DNA from 4 places in the Pantoea sp. SGAir0184 genome. Region 1 is predicted to be linked to each of the others. Evidence: predicted binding sites of a transcription regulator. Region 1 holds the regulator's gene; each other region holds the start of a gene.
What was found. The regulator CRP, encoded in region 1, controls carbon source genes, mostly activating them, when cyclic AMP is high. The targets are predictions, from matches to a motif close to ATGTGANNNNNNTCACAT.
Positions count from the first base shown of each region.

Region 2: a site for CRP is predicted at 1,988-2,005, ahead of cdd (cytidine deaminase). Genes of this name have one in related genera too.
Region 3: a site for CRP is predicted at 3,078-3,095, ahead of C1N60_RS17855 (nucleoside-specific channel-forming protein Tsx). Genes of this name have one in related genera too.
Region 4: a site for CRP is predicted at 1,411-1,428, ahead of garD (galactarate dehydratase). Genes of this name have one in related genera too.

Region 1 covers NZ_CP028050.1:314,669-319,450, forward strand. Annotated here, with positions in the region: gene C1N60_RS01385 (bifunctional acetylornithine/succinyldiaminopimelate transaminase) at 1-92, shown strand, start outside; gene C1N60_RS01390 (YccS/YhfK family putative transporter) at 89-2,164, opposite strand; gene crp (cAMP-activated global transcriptional regulator CRP) at 2,223-2,855, opposite strand; gene C1N60_RS01400 (OsmC family protein) at 3,160-3,564, shown strand; gene C1N60_RS01405 (phosphoribulokinase) at 3,635-4,504, opposite strand; gene C1N60_RS01410 (YheU family protein) at 4,566-4,782, opposite strand, start outside.
Region 2 covers NZ_CP028050.1:1,569,985-1,574,766, forward strand. Annotated here, with positions in the region: gene C1N60_RS07255 (NAD-dependent malic enzyme) at 1-879, opposite strand, end outside; gene cdd (cytidine deaminase) at 1,038-1,934, opposite strand; gene C1N60_RS07265 (CidB/LrgB family autolysis modulator) at 2,059-2,751, opposite strand; gene C1N60_RS07270 (CidA/LrgA family protein) at 2,744-3,127, opposite strand; gene C1N60_RS07275 (endonuclease domain-containing protein) at 3,279-3,626, shown strand; gene metG (methionine--tRNA ligase) at 4,277-4,782, opposite strand, start outside.
Region 3 covers NZ_CP028050.1:3,755,011-3,759,792, reverse strand. Annotated here, with positions in the region: gene C1N60_RS17870 (amidohydrolase) at 1-444, opposite strand, end outside; gene C1N60_RS17865 (LysR family transcriptional regulator) at 558-1,457, shown strand; gene yjdN (VOC family metalloprotein YjdN) at 1,529-1,966, shown strand; gene C1N60_RS17855 (nucleoside-specific channel-forming protein Tsx) at 2,012-2,878, opposite strand; gene C1N60_RS17850 (sensor histidine kinase) at 3,210-4,568, opposite strand; gene C1N60_RS17845 (response regulator) at 4,565-4,782, opposite strand, start outside.
Region 4 covers NZ_CP028050.1:972,113-976,894, forward strand. Annotated here, with positions in the region: gene garD (galactarate dehydratase) at 1-1,238, opposite strand, end outside; gene C1N60_RS04385 (MFS transporter) at 1,746-3,092, shown strand; gene C1N60_RS04390 (enolase C-terminal domain-like protein) at 3,103-4,449, shown strand; gene gudD (glucarate dehydratase) at 4,460-4,782, shown strand, end outside.

The sequences.
Region 1 (4,782 bases):
TTCGCTTTGTGCCGTCGCTGGTGATTGAGCCGACCGATATCGCAGAAGGCATGGCGCGCTTTGCCCGGGCGATCGCGAAAGTCCTGAACTAACCTTTCGGCTTCAGCACGCTGAGCCAGCGGCCGTGATGCGGGCGCTGGCTCCACGCCAGTGAAGAAATGGTGTGCATCACATTGAGGTGCTGCAGAATGCGCTTCACATGCTGTTCGACAATCGTCACCGGCCCCTCATTCAGATTCTCCGGCGCTTCCAGAATATTGCTGTCGTTGCCCGGCCCGTCGTAAGCCAGCCGCTGCTGACAGCGCTGCAGCGCGATTTCACAGGACTGCAAATAGCGCTCCGCCAGCTTTGGCGTCAGCATGGTGTGCTCGCGCGCCAGAATGGTCATGGCGTTGATGTGCTCGACGATAAACTGGCTGTGAGTCACCCACAGGCGCATATCTTTCAGATACTGAAAGTTAAAGCCCGGTTCGGTGGACGCCTGGTTGAGCGAGTTAAACAGCGCGTTGTGCGCCTGGTTAACCTTGACGCGCTGATACGCCAGCTTCTCCGGCGCCTGCTCCGGACCGAGCAGCAGGCGCAGCGCCTCCTGATAAGCCTCCAGCGCATCGTGCGCATTATTGCGCAGCAGCCCGCTCTGCCACTGCGGCCATAGCCAGATCATACCGGCGAAGGCAATCAGGCAGCCCATCAGCGTATCCATCATGCGTGGCAGCAGGAACTGCGCGCCATTCAGTGACAGCAGCTGCAGCGAATACACCGCCGTCACCGTAAAGCCAATCATCGACCAGCCATAATATTTACGCGTGATCAGATAGCTGGCGAGCGTGATGACCAGCATGGTCAGCAGGGCAATCGACTCCGGAACAGCAAAGCGCAGCGACGCCGCGGCGATCAGCAAGCCGGCGAAGGTGCCGAGCGCCCGGTGCTGAATGCGCACGCGCGTGGCGCTGTAGCCGTTCTGGCTGACAAACATGATGGTCATCAGAATCCAGTAAGGCTTGGGAATATTGAAGAACAGCGCCAGCGCGCTGCCGAACATTAGCATCACCGCGAAGCGCGCCGCCGTCCGCAGCGCGGCAGATTTCAGCGACAGGTAGCTGCGCAGCGCCGGCAGCAGCGGCAGGCGGCGCTGGCGATCGGCCATCAGGTCGCGGGTGTACAGTGGCTTCTGCGTGCGCAGCACGCGGGCGATGCGGCTGAAATGGTAGAGGCAGAAATTACCGACCGGATTATCCGGGTGCTGCCGGGCAATTTTCTCCAGCGCGCCGAGCGGCTTCTCCATGTGGAAGCGTTCCGGCAGCTGGTGATAGAGAATGGCATCGGCCAGCACGCGCAGCCGTGCCGAAATGATTTTCGCGTTCCAGCGGATCACCGCCTCGGCGTGGCTCTGCTCCACCAGCTTTTGCACCTCTTCCGGCTGGTGCAGGCTGACCGAGATATGTTCCTGCAGATCGAGCGCGACCTGGAAAGCGCGCGTCAGGCGTTTATGGCTGTTATCACGGCTGGCGGACAGCATATGCATCTGCTGGTAGCAGGTGGTGATCAGATCGACCGCTTTCTGCTGGCGCGCCAGTAGCGGCGGCAGCGCTTTTTCCGGATCGGTCAGCTGCGTCAGCAGGGTGTATTTGGCGTCGCAGTAATCGGCCAGCTCGCGGTACAGCAGGCTGAGGGTCTCGCGCATCGGCTGCTCTTTCCACAGCCAGAACCAGAACCAGTTAAACAGCCCGTACCACAGCGTCCCGCCGATATACAGCAGCGGCGGGACCCACATCGGCATACGGCCGACGAGGCTTAAGGTAAAGATGGCGGCGATCAGCGTGCCGGGCAGCAAACGACCATGCAGCGGGCTGATTTCACCGGTCACGCCCACCAACAGCGGCAACACCAGCAGAATCAGCGGCAGCGGCACAGCGTAAGCCGTGAGGTACTGAATCAGAAAACTGCCGCTGGCGAACAGTGCGCCGCCGACAATCAGCCGTTTGAAGAACCGCTTGTGTGGCGTATCCAGACCGGCGATGTTGCAGCAGGCCGGCACCAGGGAGAACAGCAGCCCTTTTTGCAGATCGCCAAACAGCCAGCCGAGCGCCACAGGCAGGCACAGCACCAGCGTTTGCCGCAGCGCATAGTTAACTTCCGGATGATAGATGATTCGACGCCACATCAGCTCATCGTAAACAGAAACGGCGCGATGTTGCCATCACGCCGTAGGTGAGAAGAAATCAGCGGGTGCCGTAAACGACGATGGTTTTGCCGTGTGCAGAGATCAGGTTCTGATCTTCCAGCATTTTCAGGATACGACCCACGGTTTCGCGTGAGCAGCCCACGATCTGACCAATCTCCTGACGGGTGATTTTGATCTGCATACCGTCCGGGTGGGTCATGGCATCAGGCTGTTTCGCCAGGTTGAGCAGCGTTTGCGCGATACGGCCGGTCACATCGAGGAAGGCAAGGTTGCCGACTTTTTCAGATGTTACCTGCAGGCGACGCGCCATCTGCGCCGACAGGCGCATTAAAATATCCGGATTGACCTGAATCAGCTGACGGAATTTTTTGTAGGAAATTTCAGCCACTTCGCAGGCGGTTTTCGCACGTACCCAGGCGCTACGCTCCTGGCCCTCTTCAAACAGGCCGAGCTCACCGATGAAATCCCCCTGATTGAGGTAGGAGAGTATCATCTCTTTGCCTTCTTCATCTTTAATCAGTACCGCGACGGAACCTTTCACGATGTAGTACAGCGTTTCCGCTTTCTCACCCTGATGGATGAGGGTGCTTTTGGATGGATATTTGTGAATATGGCAATGGGACAGGAACCATTCGAGTGTAGGGTCTGTTTGCGGTTTGCCGAGAACCATTCGCTATTATCCTCTGTTGTAATCGTGCCCAAAATACAGGGGGCAGTTTTCCCTGTCAGGCGGTGAAATCGTCCAGCGTTTCCCGTGAGGGACAGTTATTCGGGGGTGGATTCGTAAGCGATGCTTTTGATTCGTCCCGCTTTCGTCTTTCGTGACGAAAATATTTTCAGCACTGTTTGTAGCATAGCTTTTGCAACCTGTCTCCTGTTGTCTCGCTTCAGCAGGTGGGGGATGCGTCTGCATTGCTGTTTGTCAGGTGAAAGCGTACTCTGGCGGCAAAACCGCCGCTTCAGGAGAAAGAATAATGCAGGCACGAGTGAAATGGGTGGAAGGGCTGACCTTTCTCGGAGAATCCTCATCCGGTCATCAGGTATTAATGGACGGCAATTCCGGTGATAAAGCGCCCAGCCCGATGGAGATGGTGTTGATGGCTGCGGGCGGCTGCAGCGCGATTGACGTGGTGTCGATTCTGCAAAAGGGGCGCAACGATGTCGCCGATTGTGAAGTCAAACTGACCTCGGAACGCCGCGAAGAAGCGCCACGCATTTTTACGCATATCAATCTGCATTTTATTGTCAGCGGCAAAGCGCTGAGCGATAAAGCGGTGGCGCGCGCGGTGGATCTGTCCGCGGAGAAGTACTGCTCGGTCGCGATCATGCTGGGCAAGGGCGTCGAGATAACGCACAGCTACGAAGTGGTGGAGCTGTAATCCAGCCGGGAGCGCGGCCCTGCGCTCCCGATCTCAGTTCCTCCCGGCGAAACTGGCGCGTTAGCCTGCGCTATTCAATACGTTTTCCTTCAATCAACCGCTGCACCAGCGGCGTCATGATCAACTCCATCGCCAGTCCCATCTTGCCGCCCGGCACCACCAGCGTATTCATGTGGGAAATAAACGAGCCCTGGATCATCGCCAGTAAATAAGGAAAAGCGATGCCCTCCAGGCCGCGAAAATGGATCACCACAAAGCTCTCATCCAGCGACGGAATCTCACGCGCGGCAAACGGGTTCGAGGTATCCACGGTCGGCACGCGCTGGAAGTTGAGGTGCGTGCGGGAAAACTGCGGCGTGATGTAGTTGATGTAATCTTCCATCGAACGCACCACCGAATCCATCACCGCTTCGCGCGAATGGCCGCGCTCGCTGGTGTCGCGCACCAGTTTCTGAATCCACTCCAGATTAACAATCGGTACCACGCCAACCAGCAGATCGACGTGTTCAGCCACGTTATGTTGCTGCGTCACCACGCCGCCGTGCAGGCCTTCATAGAACAGCACATCGGTGTTTTCCGGCAGCGGCTGCCAGGGCGTAAACGTGCCCGGCACCTGATTCCACGGCACCGCTTCATCGTAGGTGTGCAGATATTTGCGCGACTGGCCGAGTCCGCTCTGGCCATAGTCGCGGAAAGTCTGCTCCAGCAGGCCGAAGTCGTTGGCTTCCGGGCCAAAGTAGCTGATGTGACGCCCGAGGTCGCGCGCCTTACGAATCGCCATGTCCATTTCCGGACGGGTATAGCGATGGAAACTGTCGCCTTCTATTTCCGCCGCGTGCAGATCCAGCTGCTGGAAAATTTTACGGAAGGCGAGACTGGTGGTGGTGGTTCCGGCGCCGCTGGAACCGGTAACGGCTATGACTGGATGCCTGGCTGACATAACAGCGCTCCCTGTGAAGTCCGGCGATGAGCATTGTTACCACGAATTGCCGCCTGACGCATCAGCCGCGAAATTCCCGCCGCGGCATAATATTGACCGATTCATGCAATTCTGACCACACCAGTACCACTTCGCCCTGCTCAAGCTGGCGGCGCACGTCGGCCACTTTCTGCGTCAGGCTGCGCTCCTGCTCGCCATAATCGGTGCCTTCACGCAGCACAAAACTTTCTATCAGGTTTTCCAGCGTTGTCGGGTCGAGTTCTTGCCAGGGAATAATC
Region 2 (4,782 bases), 1.3 Mb from region 1:
CAGACGGCTGCCTGCGGCGCGGCTGGCGGCGATCAGCGTGCCCACCGTGACAGCGGCCGTGCCCTGAATATCATCATTGAAGCAGCAAATCTCATCGCGGTAACGCTCCAGCAGCGGCATGGCGTTTTTCTGCGCGAAATCTTCAAACTGCAGCAGCACGTTTGGCCAGCGGCGCTTCACCGCCTGAATGAATTCATCAACGAAGGCTTCATACTCTTCGCCGGTGATGCGCGGATGGCGCCAGCCCATGTAGAGCGGATCGTTCAGCAGTTGCTGATTATTGGTACCGACATCCAGCACCACCGGCAGGGTGTAGGCCGGGCTGATGCCGCCGCACGCGGTGTACAGCGACAGCTTACCGATAGGAATGCCCATGCCGCCAATGCCCAGGTCGCCGAGGCCGAGAATACGCTCGCCGTCGGTGACTACGATGACTTTGACATTCTGCTTGGTGGCGTTTTGCAGCATGTCTTCAATGCGGTCGCGGTTGTTGTAGGAGATAAACACCCCGCGCGCGCGACGGTAAATTTCAGAGAAGTGCTCGCACGCCGCGCCAACCGTTGGGGTGTAGATGATCGGCATCATCTCTTCCAGGTGGTTGTCCAGCAGGCGATAGAATAGCGTTTCGTTGGTGTCCTGGATGTTGCGCAGGTAGACGTGCTTGTCGTTATTGTTTTTGAAGTCCAGGAACTGACGCCAGGCGCGCTCGGCCTGCTCTTCGATGGTTTCTACGGCGTCTGGCAGCAGGCCATTGAGGTTAAATTCGTTACGTTCTTCCAGCGAGAAGGCGCTGCCTTTGTTCAACAGCGGAAATTCCAGCAGGATCGGACCCGCGTAAGGAATATACAGCGGACGTTTACTTTCGTACTCGAGTTCCATGCAGTGTTTGCTCCGGTTGCAGTGTTTTCTGACGTGTCGCCAGCAAGAAGGTAACGCCAGACCCGTTTATTGTGAAGTTCTGGCGCCCGATCCTATGAAAATTCCTGCAGATGTACAGCTTTTGTTAATAGAAGGTCACAAAAGCGGTAAAAGGATCACTAAACTGTTGGTTTCGAAACTAAAGTAACTGAGAAATTGCTGCAGCCGAGCGCGGCGAGGGTGGTGCGGGTGGCATCAAACTGGCTCAGCGTGGCGTCGGCGCTTTCTGCCAGCACTGCCTGCTGAATCTCTTCCAGCGCTTCGTTGTGCATGTTCATCAGAATCAGCGCGGCCTGTAATGGCGGCAGGCTCGGGTTAAAGGCGGCATTTTCGGCATAGCGCCCGGTGTAAATCTGGCCGCTGCGGCTCTGCAACGCCACGCCGCTATAACTCTGGCTATAAGGTGCATGGCTGCGGCTGGCGGCATCAATCGCGGCCTGCTGCAGCGCATCGCCCTGCGGCAGGAAACCGTGGTCGACCGGCGTCAGCAGCCGTTCGCTGATATTGAGATCGGCCGGGCCAAAGGCATCCGGTAAATAGTCGGCCAGCGTGCTGACCGCGCGGCCCGGCAGGCTGATGCGAATCGCCGTACCGCTATTCAGTTCATTCATAAACTGGCGGCAGTGCCCGCACGGCGTGTAGTTGACGGTAATGGTCGCCAGCTGCGCTTCGCCCCGCAGCCAGGCATGCGTGACTGCGCTCTGCTCGGCGTGGACCGTTTGCTGCAGCGGCGCATGTAAAAACTCCATGTTGGCACCGAAATACCAGTGGCCACTGATGCCGCGCGCAATAGCGCCCACGTTAAAGTGCGAAACCGGTGCCACGGCACAACAGGCGGCAATCGGCAGCAGTGCGAGTGCCAGCGCATCATCATCCAGACCGGTTGCCTGTTGCAGCTGAGCCACTTCCTGCGGTCGCAGCACGCCATGAAATTCAGCAGCGTCCAGCAGCGGCTGAAGCGCGCTCTGCAGCGCAGCGGGCAGGGCAGAGAAAGCGGAAGTGAATCGTGCATGCATGATGTTATGGCCTCATTAACTCGTCAGCGGCGGAGCGCCGCCTCAAGGTTTATATGTGATCCATGTCGCTATGACAATGCAAGCTGATTGGCTTGTTTCAACTTTGCGAGATCTCTCGCAAGTTTTACCCCAGTAAGCGCATCAGCAAAGGAAAAATGAAAGGCGCCAGTAACGAGGTGATGATGCCGCAGATTACCAGCGCCAGTGAACTGAAGGCGCCTTCCTGATAGTCAATCTCCGCGGCGCGCGCGGTGCCGAGCGCATGTGACGCGTTGCCAATCGCCAGCCCGCGTGATGACTTGCTGCGCACTTTAAACAGATTCAGCAGCATGTGACCAAACACCGCGCCCAGCACGCCAGCAATCAACACGCAAATGGCGCTGATGGCGGGAATACCGTGTAGCGAGCCCGACACTGCCATGGCGATGGGCGTGGTCACCGACTTCGGCAGGATGGTGGCTGCGATTTCCGGCGTCGCCCCCATCCACAGCGCGATCGCCGTGCCGGACACCATGGCGGTAATGCTGCCGATAAAACAGACGCTGATGATGGTTTTCCAGCGCGCGCGAATCTGGTGCATTTGCTCATACAACGGCAGCGCCAGCGCCACCACGGCGGGCTGTAGCAGCTGATTAAGCAGCGCGCTGCCAGCAAAATAGCGCGCGTAGGGCAGGTGCGTCAGCAGCAGCAGTGGAATAATGATCGCCATGGCCACCAGCAGCGGATTCACGATGGAGAGGTTGATTCTGGCTGCCAGACGGCGTGCCAGCAGATACGCCACCACAGTAAGTGGCAGTGACCACCAGGCGTCACTCATGGCCGGACTCCTTCGGACGCTGCAGGCGCTCGGCGCTCAGGCCGACAATCAGCAACACCAGCAGGGTGCTGACCATACAGGAGACGACAATCGGGCCAAACTGTGCGCTGAGGATATCGGTGTAGCCCATCACGCCAACGCTGATCGGTACAAACAGCAGCGCCATGTAGCGGATCAACAGCTGACAGCCGGGTTTCACCCACGTTACCGGGATAATCTGCAGCGCCAGCAGGGCAAACAGCAACAGCATGCCAAGGATGCTGCCAGGAATGGTAAATGGCAGCAAGGCAGCAAGGCCGTTGCCGGCGTACAGCGCGGCATAGACGATGGCAAAGGCGCGCAGATAGCGCCAGCAGGCAGATAGCACGGTGGGCATGTCAGGCTCCTGTTTTCGTGGCGCTTCATCATACGCATTAAGCGCTTAGCGTGCTAGCGATCACACTGGAATGCAGATTCAGGATTTCAACACCTCTGCTTTGAAGCTGAGTAAAGCGGCGTAAGCTGGTGGCCAGAGCGAAGGAGCAGCGATGAACCACACCGTCCAACCGCAGCGCGCGCTGCGAAAGGCGATGCCGCAAGCGGAGCAAAAACTATGGCGCTATTTACGCAACCGAAATGTGTGTGGCGCGAAGTTTCGCCGCCAGCATCCAGTTGGAGGGTACATCGTTGATTTTGCCTGCGTTGAGCAATCGCTGATCGTGGAACTGGATGGTGGACAGCACAATACGCCTGAAGATCAGGCTTACGATGCCCGGCGCACGGCGTATTTACAGCGCTGCGGCTGGCGCGTAATTCGCTTCTGGAATCATCAGGTATTTAATGAGTTTGAGGTGGTGATGGCGGAGATTTATCGCTGTCTGATGCTGGCGCAATGAGTGCGGTGCGGTTTTCCCCTCACCCCGGCCCTCTCCCGCAGGCGGGAGAGGGGGTAGCCTTGTGCGGGGTTTTGCTATGTGCAGGTTTGATACATGGGTGACAACGTGCGCTGTTCGGCCCTTTTTAATGCGGGAGAGTGAGTCAAGCGAACGAGGTGCATGCCTGGCTCTAAACCCAAACCCCGCACTCAGCAGTTCCCTCTCCCGCACGCGGGAGAGGGGTAGTCTTGTGCGGGGTTTTGCTATGTGCAGGCCTGGCTCTGAACCCAAACCCCGCACTTAACGGTTCCCTCTCCCGTAAGCGGGAGAGGGTTAGGGTGAGGGGCAGCGCGCACTGACCTTTACTTCACCGGCATACCCGGCTGGGCACCGCTATCCACTGTCAGCACAAAGCTGCGCTTCTGGAATCATCAGGAGTTTAATGAATTTGAGGCGGTAATGGCGGAGATTTATCGCTGTCTGATGTTGGCGCGATAAGCGCGGTGCGGTTTTCCCCTCACCCCAGCCCTCTCCCGCAGGCGGGAGAGGGGGTAGTCTTGCGCGGGGTTTTGCTATGTGCAAGTCTGGCTCTGAACCCAACCCCCGCACTCAGCGGTTCCCTCTCCCGCAGGCGGGAGAGGGTTAGGGTGAGGGCCAGAGCGCACCAACCCTTACTTAACCGGCATACCCGGCTGGGCACCGCTATCCACTGACAGCACAAACAGATCTTTGCCGCCAGGGCCGGCAGACAGCACCATGCCTTCGGACACGCCGAAACGCATTTTGCGCGGCGCCAGGTTAGCGACGATGATGGTCATCTTGCCCACCAGCACCGACGGATCCGGATAAGCGGCGCGAATGCCCGAGAAAATCTGGCGCTTCTCGCCACCCAGATCCAGCTGCAGACGCAGTAGCTTATCGGAACCTTCTACCAGCTCAGCCTGCTCGATCAGCGCTACGCGCATGTCGACTTTGGCGAAGTCATCAATGGTGATGGTCTCGCCAATTGGTGCATCGGCCAGCGGACCGCTTGCCGCCGGCTGGTTCGCCGCTGCTGCGTCCTCTTTCGAAGCCGCAATCAGCGCCTCCACTTTTGCCATCTCAATACGACCATACAGCGCTTTAAACGGCGCTACGCTGTGGTTGAGCAGCGGCTGCGCAATGCCATCCCAGTTCA
Region 3 (4,782 bases), 800 kb from region 1:
GCAGGCGTGCATCATGCCGGGATTGCACGAGGCGAAGCCTTCGCGCGTCGGCAGGTGATCGGCGGCGGCGCTTTCCGTCTGGTCGAGCGCGTCCATATCAACACGAAAGCCCATCACCGGACCGGGACGTCCGGTGTCCAGCGTTGCCACCACGCCGCAGAAACCGCCGGAGAAGTGGGGCAGCCATTGTGGCAATGCGCCCTGCTGCAGCGCCCGCGCTTCCTGCTGCGCCAGCACTTCAGCAGACGGCAGACCCATGCGCGCATCGGCATCAATCACCTCACGGCCCAGCTGCAGCTGATAACCAAGACGATGCAGCTCTTCCGCCACCAGCGTGGCGGTGCGGAACTCCAGCCAGCCGGATTCAGCATACTGGTGCAGGTCGCGGCGCCATGTCTGCATCTGCGGTATCCGCGCGTTGACGAGGTCGGAAAGGGTGTTCATCGGCTGTTCCTTAGTGTTGGTTTTTTATGCATTCAACCGAATCTACACAATGGTATTAAGGCGCATAAGATGCGAATATCTTGTGACCGATAGACAACGGTTATCACCTGATCATGGCGGCCAATCTCAAACTTCATCAGCTGCGCGCCTTTGTTGACGTGGCGCGCCAGGGCAGTATTCGCGCCGCCAGCCGGCTGTCGGGCCTGTCACAGCCGGCGTTAACCAAAGCGATTCAGGAACTGGAGCTGGTGCTGGGCGCGCGCCTGTTCGAGCGTCGTCAGCAGGGCGTGATGCTGACCGATGTCGGTGAAACCTTTTTTCGTCATGCCTGTCTGGTGCTGGAGGAACTGCGTGTGGCGCAGGAGGATATCCAGCAGCGGCTCGGTCTGGCCGGTGGCAAAGTGAATATTGGGGTGGGCGGCAGCATTGCGCGTACCGTGATGCCGCAGGTGATAACCCAGTTTCATCGTGAGTATCCACTGGTGAAAGTGCGTATCGTTGAGGGCCAGCTGGTGTCGATGGTGCATGAACTGCGTCAGGGCGCGCTGGATTTCACCATCAATACCTACGACCGGCATCACTTCGATCAGGAGCTGATTTTCGAGCGGCTGATGCAGCGCGAGTATCAGGTGGTGATGCGTAAAGGGCATCCGATGGCGCATGCGCGCTCGCTGGCCGAGTTGCAACATTGCGACTGGACCATGCCGACGCCGCAGGGCAGTTATTACCGACTGCTGCATGACCTGTTCGGTGAGCGCGGCATGGCACCCAAAATCGCGGTGACCTGCGAGACCTTTATGGCCTGCACCAGCCTGGTGGCGAAGAGTGATTTTGTCAGCATCATTTCGCGCGACGTGATTGAAGACCCTACGCACGGCGGGCAGCTGATCGCGCTGGATCTCGACGATCCGCTGCCGAAAGCCACCTTTTATCTAATTCAGCGTAAAGACACCGCGCTGACGCCGATGAGCGCTTACATGGCGCAGCTGTTCCGCCGCTACTGCCAGCCGTGACGGGCGAAAAACTGCATCGTCTACACTTTAGGTGTACGACACGCGTTTACGCACTCTCAACGGAGGTTACGATGCAGGTGAGTCCTTATTTATTTCTCTACGGCCGCTGTGAAGAAGCAATTGCCTTCTATCTGGAAGCCACCGGCGGTGAAATTCTGCAAAAAATGACGTTTGGCGATATGCCGGAGCAGGGCGAACAGGTGGGCGATCGGTCGGCGCCGCCGCTACCGCCGGAAAAGATTATGCATGCGCATCTGCGCATTGGTCAGGGCGAGCTGATGCTGAGTGATGGCAATACCGCTCAGCCACCGGCGTCCGAACATGCCGGTTATGCGGTGAGCCTGGCCACGCCAGATGAAGCGGAGGGTAAAGCCTGGTTTGATAAGCTCTCTGCGGGCGGCAAAGTGACCACTGAATGGCAGAAAACCTTCTGGTCGAACGGCTTCGGGATGTTTATCGATAAGTTTGGCATCCCATGGCGCATCAACGTGGTGAAGCCACAGGCGTAACAGACTGGCGTGGCCGCGATGGTAAGCGGCCACGCCGGAAGCGGTTTAGAAGTTGTAACCCACCACCAGGTAGTAACCCCAGCCGGTTGATTTCACTTCAAACGGACCGTTGCCGAAGTTTAGCTCCTGACCATCAGCCCACTGGCCGCCATTGTGGAAGTAACGCGCCACGGTAGAGACATGCCAGTGATCGTAGTTCAGCGACAGAATGTGGCTGGAAGCAATCGAGTTGCTGGTGCGCGAGCGGTCAGACTTGTCACGCAGATCGGAACCCCAGTCAAAGTTGGTGAAGCCGATATAGCTCAGCTTGCCGCCCCACAGGTCGGTAATCGGTACAAAGTATTTCACCTTGAAGCGATAACCATCCCAGCTATTTTCATTCGCCGCGCCGTAGTTTTCCCACTGGTATTTCGCGTACACGTTCAGTGACAGGCCGATATCGCTATGGGTATCGATGTCAGTACCCAGACCCATGTACCAGGTGTTCTGACGGCTATCGCTGTTGCGACCCATGTCGTAGATGTAGTTGTTTGCGAAGTACCACTCTTTGAACGGTCCGAATGCCAGGCTGGTGCCGGTCAGCTTATCGATGGAGAAGCGTGGCTCAATTTCCATGAACATCGGCGAACCGTGGTCAAAAATACCGTTGGCATTGCTGTTACCCACGCCAAAGAAGTTGGTCAGGTCAAGGTAGCCGTAGAAATCAAACCAGTCCTTTTTAGTAAAGGCTTCGTATTCGAGATACACATCATTGTTGAACTGGGGTCCGAAGCGGGTGTGATAACTGCCTACCACGTTCACGCTCTGATGCCACCAGTCAGAAAGGTACTGCGGATCGCTTTCCGCCGCCTGTGCGGCGCCGGTCCAGCTACTGGCCAGTAAGGCCCCTGCTATCAGTGTTTTAAATTTCATTATTTTTTAACCACTTGCTCGTGATCGCCGCGCAAATGCTGCGATCGGGTGAAATCGATCCCAGGGGATGGGCAGTGTGCTGTTGTCGCCGGTCTGACGCGCCGGATTTTCAGGCCCGCGTAATGTGCCTGTAACAGAGCGATAGAAAATAGATTTTGATCACGTTTGTCAAAAAGTGTTGCATTTCGATTCAGTAAATATGTGAGGTTGATCACATAAAGGCCGTGTAACGAACGGAACCCCGCAACCGTTTACGTTGTCGGGATACGCAGAGAACTGGCGGGAGAAGAAAATAGCCGGCGCGGATTATCGCGCCGGAGGAGGGAAGACGTCAGGGTAGGGTAACGCGCACCTGCAGGCCACACACTTCACCCTGCGGGTTCAGGCAATTCGACAGAGCCACCTGCATCTGATGCTTTTGCGCCACGCTGCGCACGATCGACAATCCCAAGCCGCTGCCCTGCGCCTGGACATCCGGCGAGCGGGTAAAGCGATCGAAGGCGCGCTCAATAAACGACTCCGGCATGCCGGGGCCGTTATCGACAATATCCACTACCGTATGATGACCGACGCGATGCAGCAGCACATCCACCAGGCTGCCTTCCGGCGTGTGCAGCATGGCGTTGCCGATCAGGTTATCAAACAGGCTGCGCAGATCGGAGCGGCTGGCGTGCAGACGATAGTGCGCGGTGCCGTTGAAGCCGATATCAATGCCGCGCTTGTCAGCCACCACCATCAGCTGCTCAATGCTCTCCTTCAGCAGGTCATCAAGCTCAATGGTCTCGACGCTGGCGACCACGGACTGATCCTCCTGGCGTGAAATATTCAGCAACTGCGTCACCAGATGGCGCGTGCGCGTGACGCCCGCTTCCAGCTGATCAAACTGGCGGCTGGCTTCGCCCGGCAGGATGTGCTGACGCAGGTTCTCCAGCTGTAACGTGACGGCGGTGACCGGCGTGCGCAGTTCATGCGCGGCATCCTCAAGGAACTGGCGTTGTGACGACCAGGCCGCGCGTAGTTTATCCAGTAGCGAGTTATAAGCATCGACCAGCGGCAGCACTTCGTCCGGCAGACCGTCCGGCGACACGCTGTGCGGATGCAGGGTTTCCTGCGCCGCAATCTGGCGCGACGCCACGCGCAGATCGCGCGTAATGGCCCGCACCACCAGCCAGATCACCAGCAGCGACAGCGGCATCATCAGGATGAGCGGAATGATGGCGGAGAGTACGCGTTTCACCATCAAGCTCTTCATATAGCCGACGTTGTGCAGCACCTGAATATTGCCGATCTCACTGCCCAGCTCGCCGGGACGGGTGTAAACGCGCCACTGGCAGTCATCGCCGCAGTCGCCAACTTTTAAATCTGACCAGCCTTTTTTGCTCTGCAGGGGCGCGTGCAGCGCCGGCCAGGAACTGGCGCGCAGGTGATTATTGGTGTCCCAGAGCTGAACGATATAGGTACTTTTCAGCTTCTCCTGCTGCATCACCATCGGCATCAGTGCCGGCATGCGCTGGCTGCTTGACCAGGCATCGGCAATTTTGGCGAGCTGGTCGTCCTTCATGGTGCCCATCATGTCGCCATAGCAGTGGTAGAAATACCAGGTGACACCGCCGATCATCGCCAGATGCAGCAGCACCAGCGTGGCCAGCAGTTTGTTGCGCAGCGACCGCATAAACGTAAAGGATCTCATATTGCCGGCACCCGCCAGCCCAGACCGCGCACGTTGCGAATCACTTCGTTATCGAGTTTGCGCCGCATGCCGTGAATCAGCACGTCCACGGCGTTGCTGGTGACCTCTTCGCCCCAGCCGTAGATGCGGTTTTCTAACTGCTCACGCGACAGGATCGCCCCTGGGCGTTCCAGCAGCGCATAGAGCAGGGCGTATTCACGTGCGGTTAGCTGCT
Region 4 (4,782 bases), 660 kb from region 1:
GCCGGCGTGGCGGCGTAAATCAGCCCGCGCTGCGTCGGGCGCTGTCCGGGTGACAGCACTTCGACAATCGGGCTGCGGCCGGATTTGGCAATTGAGCCCAGCGCTTTTTCTACCACATTGGCCAGGCCGCCTTTTTTATTGCCCGGCGACGGATTCGCGCTGCGGTCGGTTTGCCCCTGGCTCAGATAATCGTCGTACCACGCCATCTCCTCCAGCAGCCGTTTGCCCACCGCTTCGTTTACCACACGCGGCGTCAGCAGATGGATCGCATCGCGCACCTCGGTCACTTCCGAGAACATCACCGTCGCACCACAACGCACCAGCAGATCCGAGGCAAAGCCAACCGCCGGATTGGCCGTCACGCCGGAAAACGCGTCGCTGCCGCCGCACTGGGTACCCACTACCAGCGCCGACGCCGGACAGGTTTCGCGCTGACGCTGATTGAGTTTTTTCAGATGGCGCTCGGCCACCTGCAGAATTTCATCGACCATCGCGCCAAAGCCCACGTGACGCTCATCCTGCAGGCGCACGATATCGCGCTCATCCAGCGAAATGGCCTGTACGTCCGGTGTACCGGTGAGCAGGCGCTCCGGCTGTAATTTCTCGCAGCCGAGGCTCACCACCATCACTTCGCCGCCAAAATTAGGATTCAGTGCAAGGTTGTGAATGGTGCGAATGGGCACCACCGCCGCCGGTGCGTTGATCGCCACGCCGCAGCCATATAAATGGTTGAGCGCCACCACGCCGTCGACGTTGCTGTAGCGCGGCAGCAGATCGCGCTCAATCAGCTGCACCACGTAATCCACCACGCCCGCCACGCAGTGCACGCTGGTGGTGATGCCGAGCAGATTGCGCGTGCCGACGCTGCCGTCGGCGTTGCGATAGCCTTCAAAGGTGTATCCTTCCAGCGGCGGCAGGGGCGGCGGCACGTTGGTTGCCAGCGGCAGGCTGGCCAGAGGTGGGGCGGCGGGCAGCGCCACCAGTGACTCCTCAATCCAGCTGCCGCGCGCAATCGGGCGCAGCGCTGTGCCAATCACTTCACCGTAACGCACGATGTCGCCATGCAGGGCGATATCGCTCAGCGCCACTTTGTGCCCCTGCGGCACATGCTCAGTCAGTTGCAGACCGTCATCAAAGCGGCTGCCTGCGGGCAATCCCTGATCGTTGACCACTATCGCCACGTTATCGGCGTCGTGCACTTTAATGTAGCGCGGTTTGTCTGTCAGAGGTCGGTTCATTGCTCACCTTCCGGTTCGTCGCACCGGTCATAGCGGTGCGGTTGAAATCACGTCCGTCACATCATCGTTATTTGCCAGCCTCAGTATAAGCAGGGGTATTGGCCCACGCATTGTGCAACTGACTGGCTTTGTGCCGCGATCGGCGCGCAGTTTGGTTCGTTTTACCAAACGCAAGTGAAGAGCCTCACAAAGCGTACGCTTGCTGTTCACTTTTACAGCAATCTGGCGGCTGGATGGCGGGTTCCGTGAGCCACGCCGCAGCGTTATGGGCAAATGCCACAAAATTGTGCCGGATTGGGGATTATCCTCGGGCGTTCCTCCAGTGTTTCGCGGCGATGCTGTTCCTATACTGATTGCCGTTCTTCAACGTTTGGTTATTCGTCACGACGCATCATCGTTTTGCCATAACAACAATCGCCGTGTTTAACCCAACATCATTCTGATACCCAACGCGATGTGTATGCAGTCAGAGTGAATGTAGCGTTCGCTATATTTCAGGAGTGCATCATGAATAGTTACAGCCAGACAGCGGCAGCGGTGCAGAAGCGCACCAACGCCCGTTACTGGATTGTGGTGATGTTATTTATCGTCACCTCGTTCAACTACGGTGACCGGGCCACCATTTCGATTGCCGGTTCGGCGATGTCGAAGGAGATCGGTCTCGATTCCGTCGGCCTCGGCTACATCTTCTCCGCCTTCTCGTGGGCGTACGTTATCGGTCAGATTCCTGGCGGCTGGCTGCTGGACCGCTTCGGCTCCAAACGCGTCTATTTCTGGAGCATCTTCCTGTGGTCGCTGTTTACCCTGTTGCAGGGCTTCGTCGACATCTTTAGCGGCTTCGGCATTGTGGTGTCGCTGTTCCTGCTGCGCTTCATGGTGGGACTGGCGGAAGCGCCATCTTTCCCGGGTAACAGCCGTATTGTTGCTGCCTGGTTCCCGGCGCAGGAGCGCGGTACCGCCGTCGCCATCTTTAACTCCGCCCAGTACTTCGCCACGGTGATTTTCGCACCAATCATGGGCTGGCTGGTGGCCGAGGTGGGCTGGGCGCACGTGTTCTGGTTCATGGGCGGGCTGGGCATCATTCTCAGCTTTATCTGGCTGAAAGTGATTCATGACCCGAACGATCACCCTGGCGTGAACAAAGCCGAGCTGGAGTACATGGAGCAGGGCGGTGCGCTGATCAACATGGATGCGAAGAAAGCCGAGCGTAAAGTGAGCTGGGATGAGAAATGGTTCCAAATTAAGCAACTGCTCTCCACCCGCATGATGTGGGGGATCTATCTCGGTCAGTACTGCGTTAATGCCCTGACCTACTTCTTTATTACCTGGTTCCCGGTGTATCTGGTGCAGGCGCGCGGCATGTCGATTCTTAAAGCCGGCATGATCGCCTCGATTCCCGCCATCTGCGGCTTCCTCGGCGGCGTGCTGGGCGGCGTGATTTCAGATTATCTGATGCGTAAAACCGGCTCGCTGAACATCGCGCGTAAAACCCCGATTGTCATCGGTATGCTGCTCTCCATCAGCATGGTGATGTGTAACTACACCGAAACCGAATGGGTGGTGGTGCTGTTTATGGCGCTGGCGTTCTTTGGTAAAGGCATTGGCGCGCTGGGCTGGGCGGTGATGGCCGATACCGCACCCAAAGAGATCAGCGGCCTGAGCGGCGGTCTGTTCAATATGTTCGGTAACTTCTCTGGCATCGTCACGCCGATTGCCATTGGTTACATCATCGCCACCAGCGGTTCGTTTGAAGGGGCGCTGATTTATGTCGGCATCCATGCGTTTGTGGCGGCGTTCAGCTTCCTGGTGATAACCGGCGATATCAAACGTGTCGAACTCAAACCCCGGTCATAAGGAACCGAATATGAATACGCAAAGTTCCCCGGTGATTACCGACATGCAGGTGGTTCCGGTGGCGGGTTACGACAGCATGCTGCTCAACATCGGCGGCGCGCACAGCGCCTGCTTCACCCGCAATATCGTGGTGCTGACCGACAGCGCCGGCCACACCGGCGTCGGCGAAGCGCCGGGCGGTGAAACCATCTATGAGACGCTGGTCGCGGCAATACCGCAGGTGAAAGGGCAGCAGGTGGCGCGCATGAACCGGCTGGTGCAGCAGGTGCACAAAGGTAACCAGTCGGCGGATTTCGATACCTTCGGCAACGGCGCCTGGACGTTTGAGCTGCGGGTCAATGCGGTGGCGGCGCTGGAAGCGGCGCTGCTCGACCTGCTCGGCCAGTGCCTCGGCGTGCCAGTGGCCGAACTGCTGGGGCCGGGTCAGCAGCGCGATGAGGTCACGGTGCTGGGCTACCTGTTTTACATTGGCGATCGGCGTAAAACTGATTTGCCGTATCAGAGCGGCGACGCGGCCGGTCACGACTGGTATCACCTGCGCCATCAGGAGGCGCTGACGCCAGACGCGGTGGTGCGCTTAGCCGAAGCGGCGCAGGACAGGTACGGCTTCAAAGATTTCAAACTGAAAGGCGGCGTGCTGCCGGGCGAGCAGGAGATTGCCTCGGCGGTGGCACTGAAGCAGCGTTTCCCGGACGCGCGCATCACCGTCGATCCCAACGGTGCCTGGCATCTGGATGAAGCCATCGCGCTGTGCAAAGGCCTGCACGAGGTGCTGACCTATGCCGAAGATCCGTGCGGTGCCGAGCAGGGATATTCCGGGCGCGAAGTCATGGCCGAGTTTCGCCGCGCCACCGGTCTGCCGGTCGCCACCAATATGATCGCCACCAACTGGCGGGAGATGAACCACGCGGTGATGCTCAACGCGGTCGATATTCCGCTGGCCGACCCGCACTTCTGGACGCTGAGCGGCGCGGTACGCGTGGCGCAGCTGTGTGATGAGTGGGGGCTGACCTGGGGCTGCCACTCCAATAATCACTTCGACATTTCGCTGGCGATGTTTACCCACGTCGGCGCAGCGGCACCGGGTAAACCGACCGCCATCGATACCCACTGGATTTGGCAGGAGGGCGACCAGCGTCTGACTAAAGAGCCGCTGCAGATCCGCAACGGCAAAATTGCCGTGCCGGACAAGCCCGGCCTCGGCGTTGAGCTGGACTGGGATCGCCTGCGCCAGGCTAACGCCCTGTATCAATCGCTGCCGGCAGGCGCACGTAATGACGCCACGGCAATGCAATATCTGGTTCCCGGATGGTCGTTCGACCGCAAGCGTCCGGCTTTTGGACGCCGCCATGCATAAGGAGCAGGAAATGAGTCACACCCCGAAAATTACTTCAATGCAGGTCATTCCGGTGGCCGGTTACGACAGCATGCTGCTGAATCTGAGCGGTGCCCACGCGCCGTTTTTTACCCGCAATATCGTGATTGTGAAAGATAACGCCGGCCACACGGGCGTGGGCGAGATCCCCGGCGGCGAGAAAATCCGTCAGACGCTGGAAGACGCGGCGGCGCTGGTGACCGGAAAAACCGTCGGCGAGTACAAAAATATCCTTACCCTGGTGCGCACTACCTTTGCCGATCGCGATGCCAGCGGGCGCGGCAATCAGACCTTTGACCTGCGCACCACCATTCA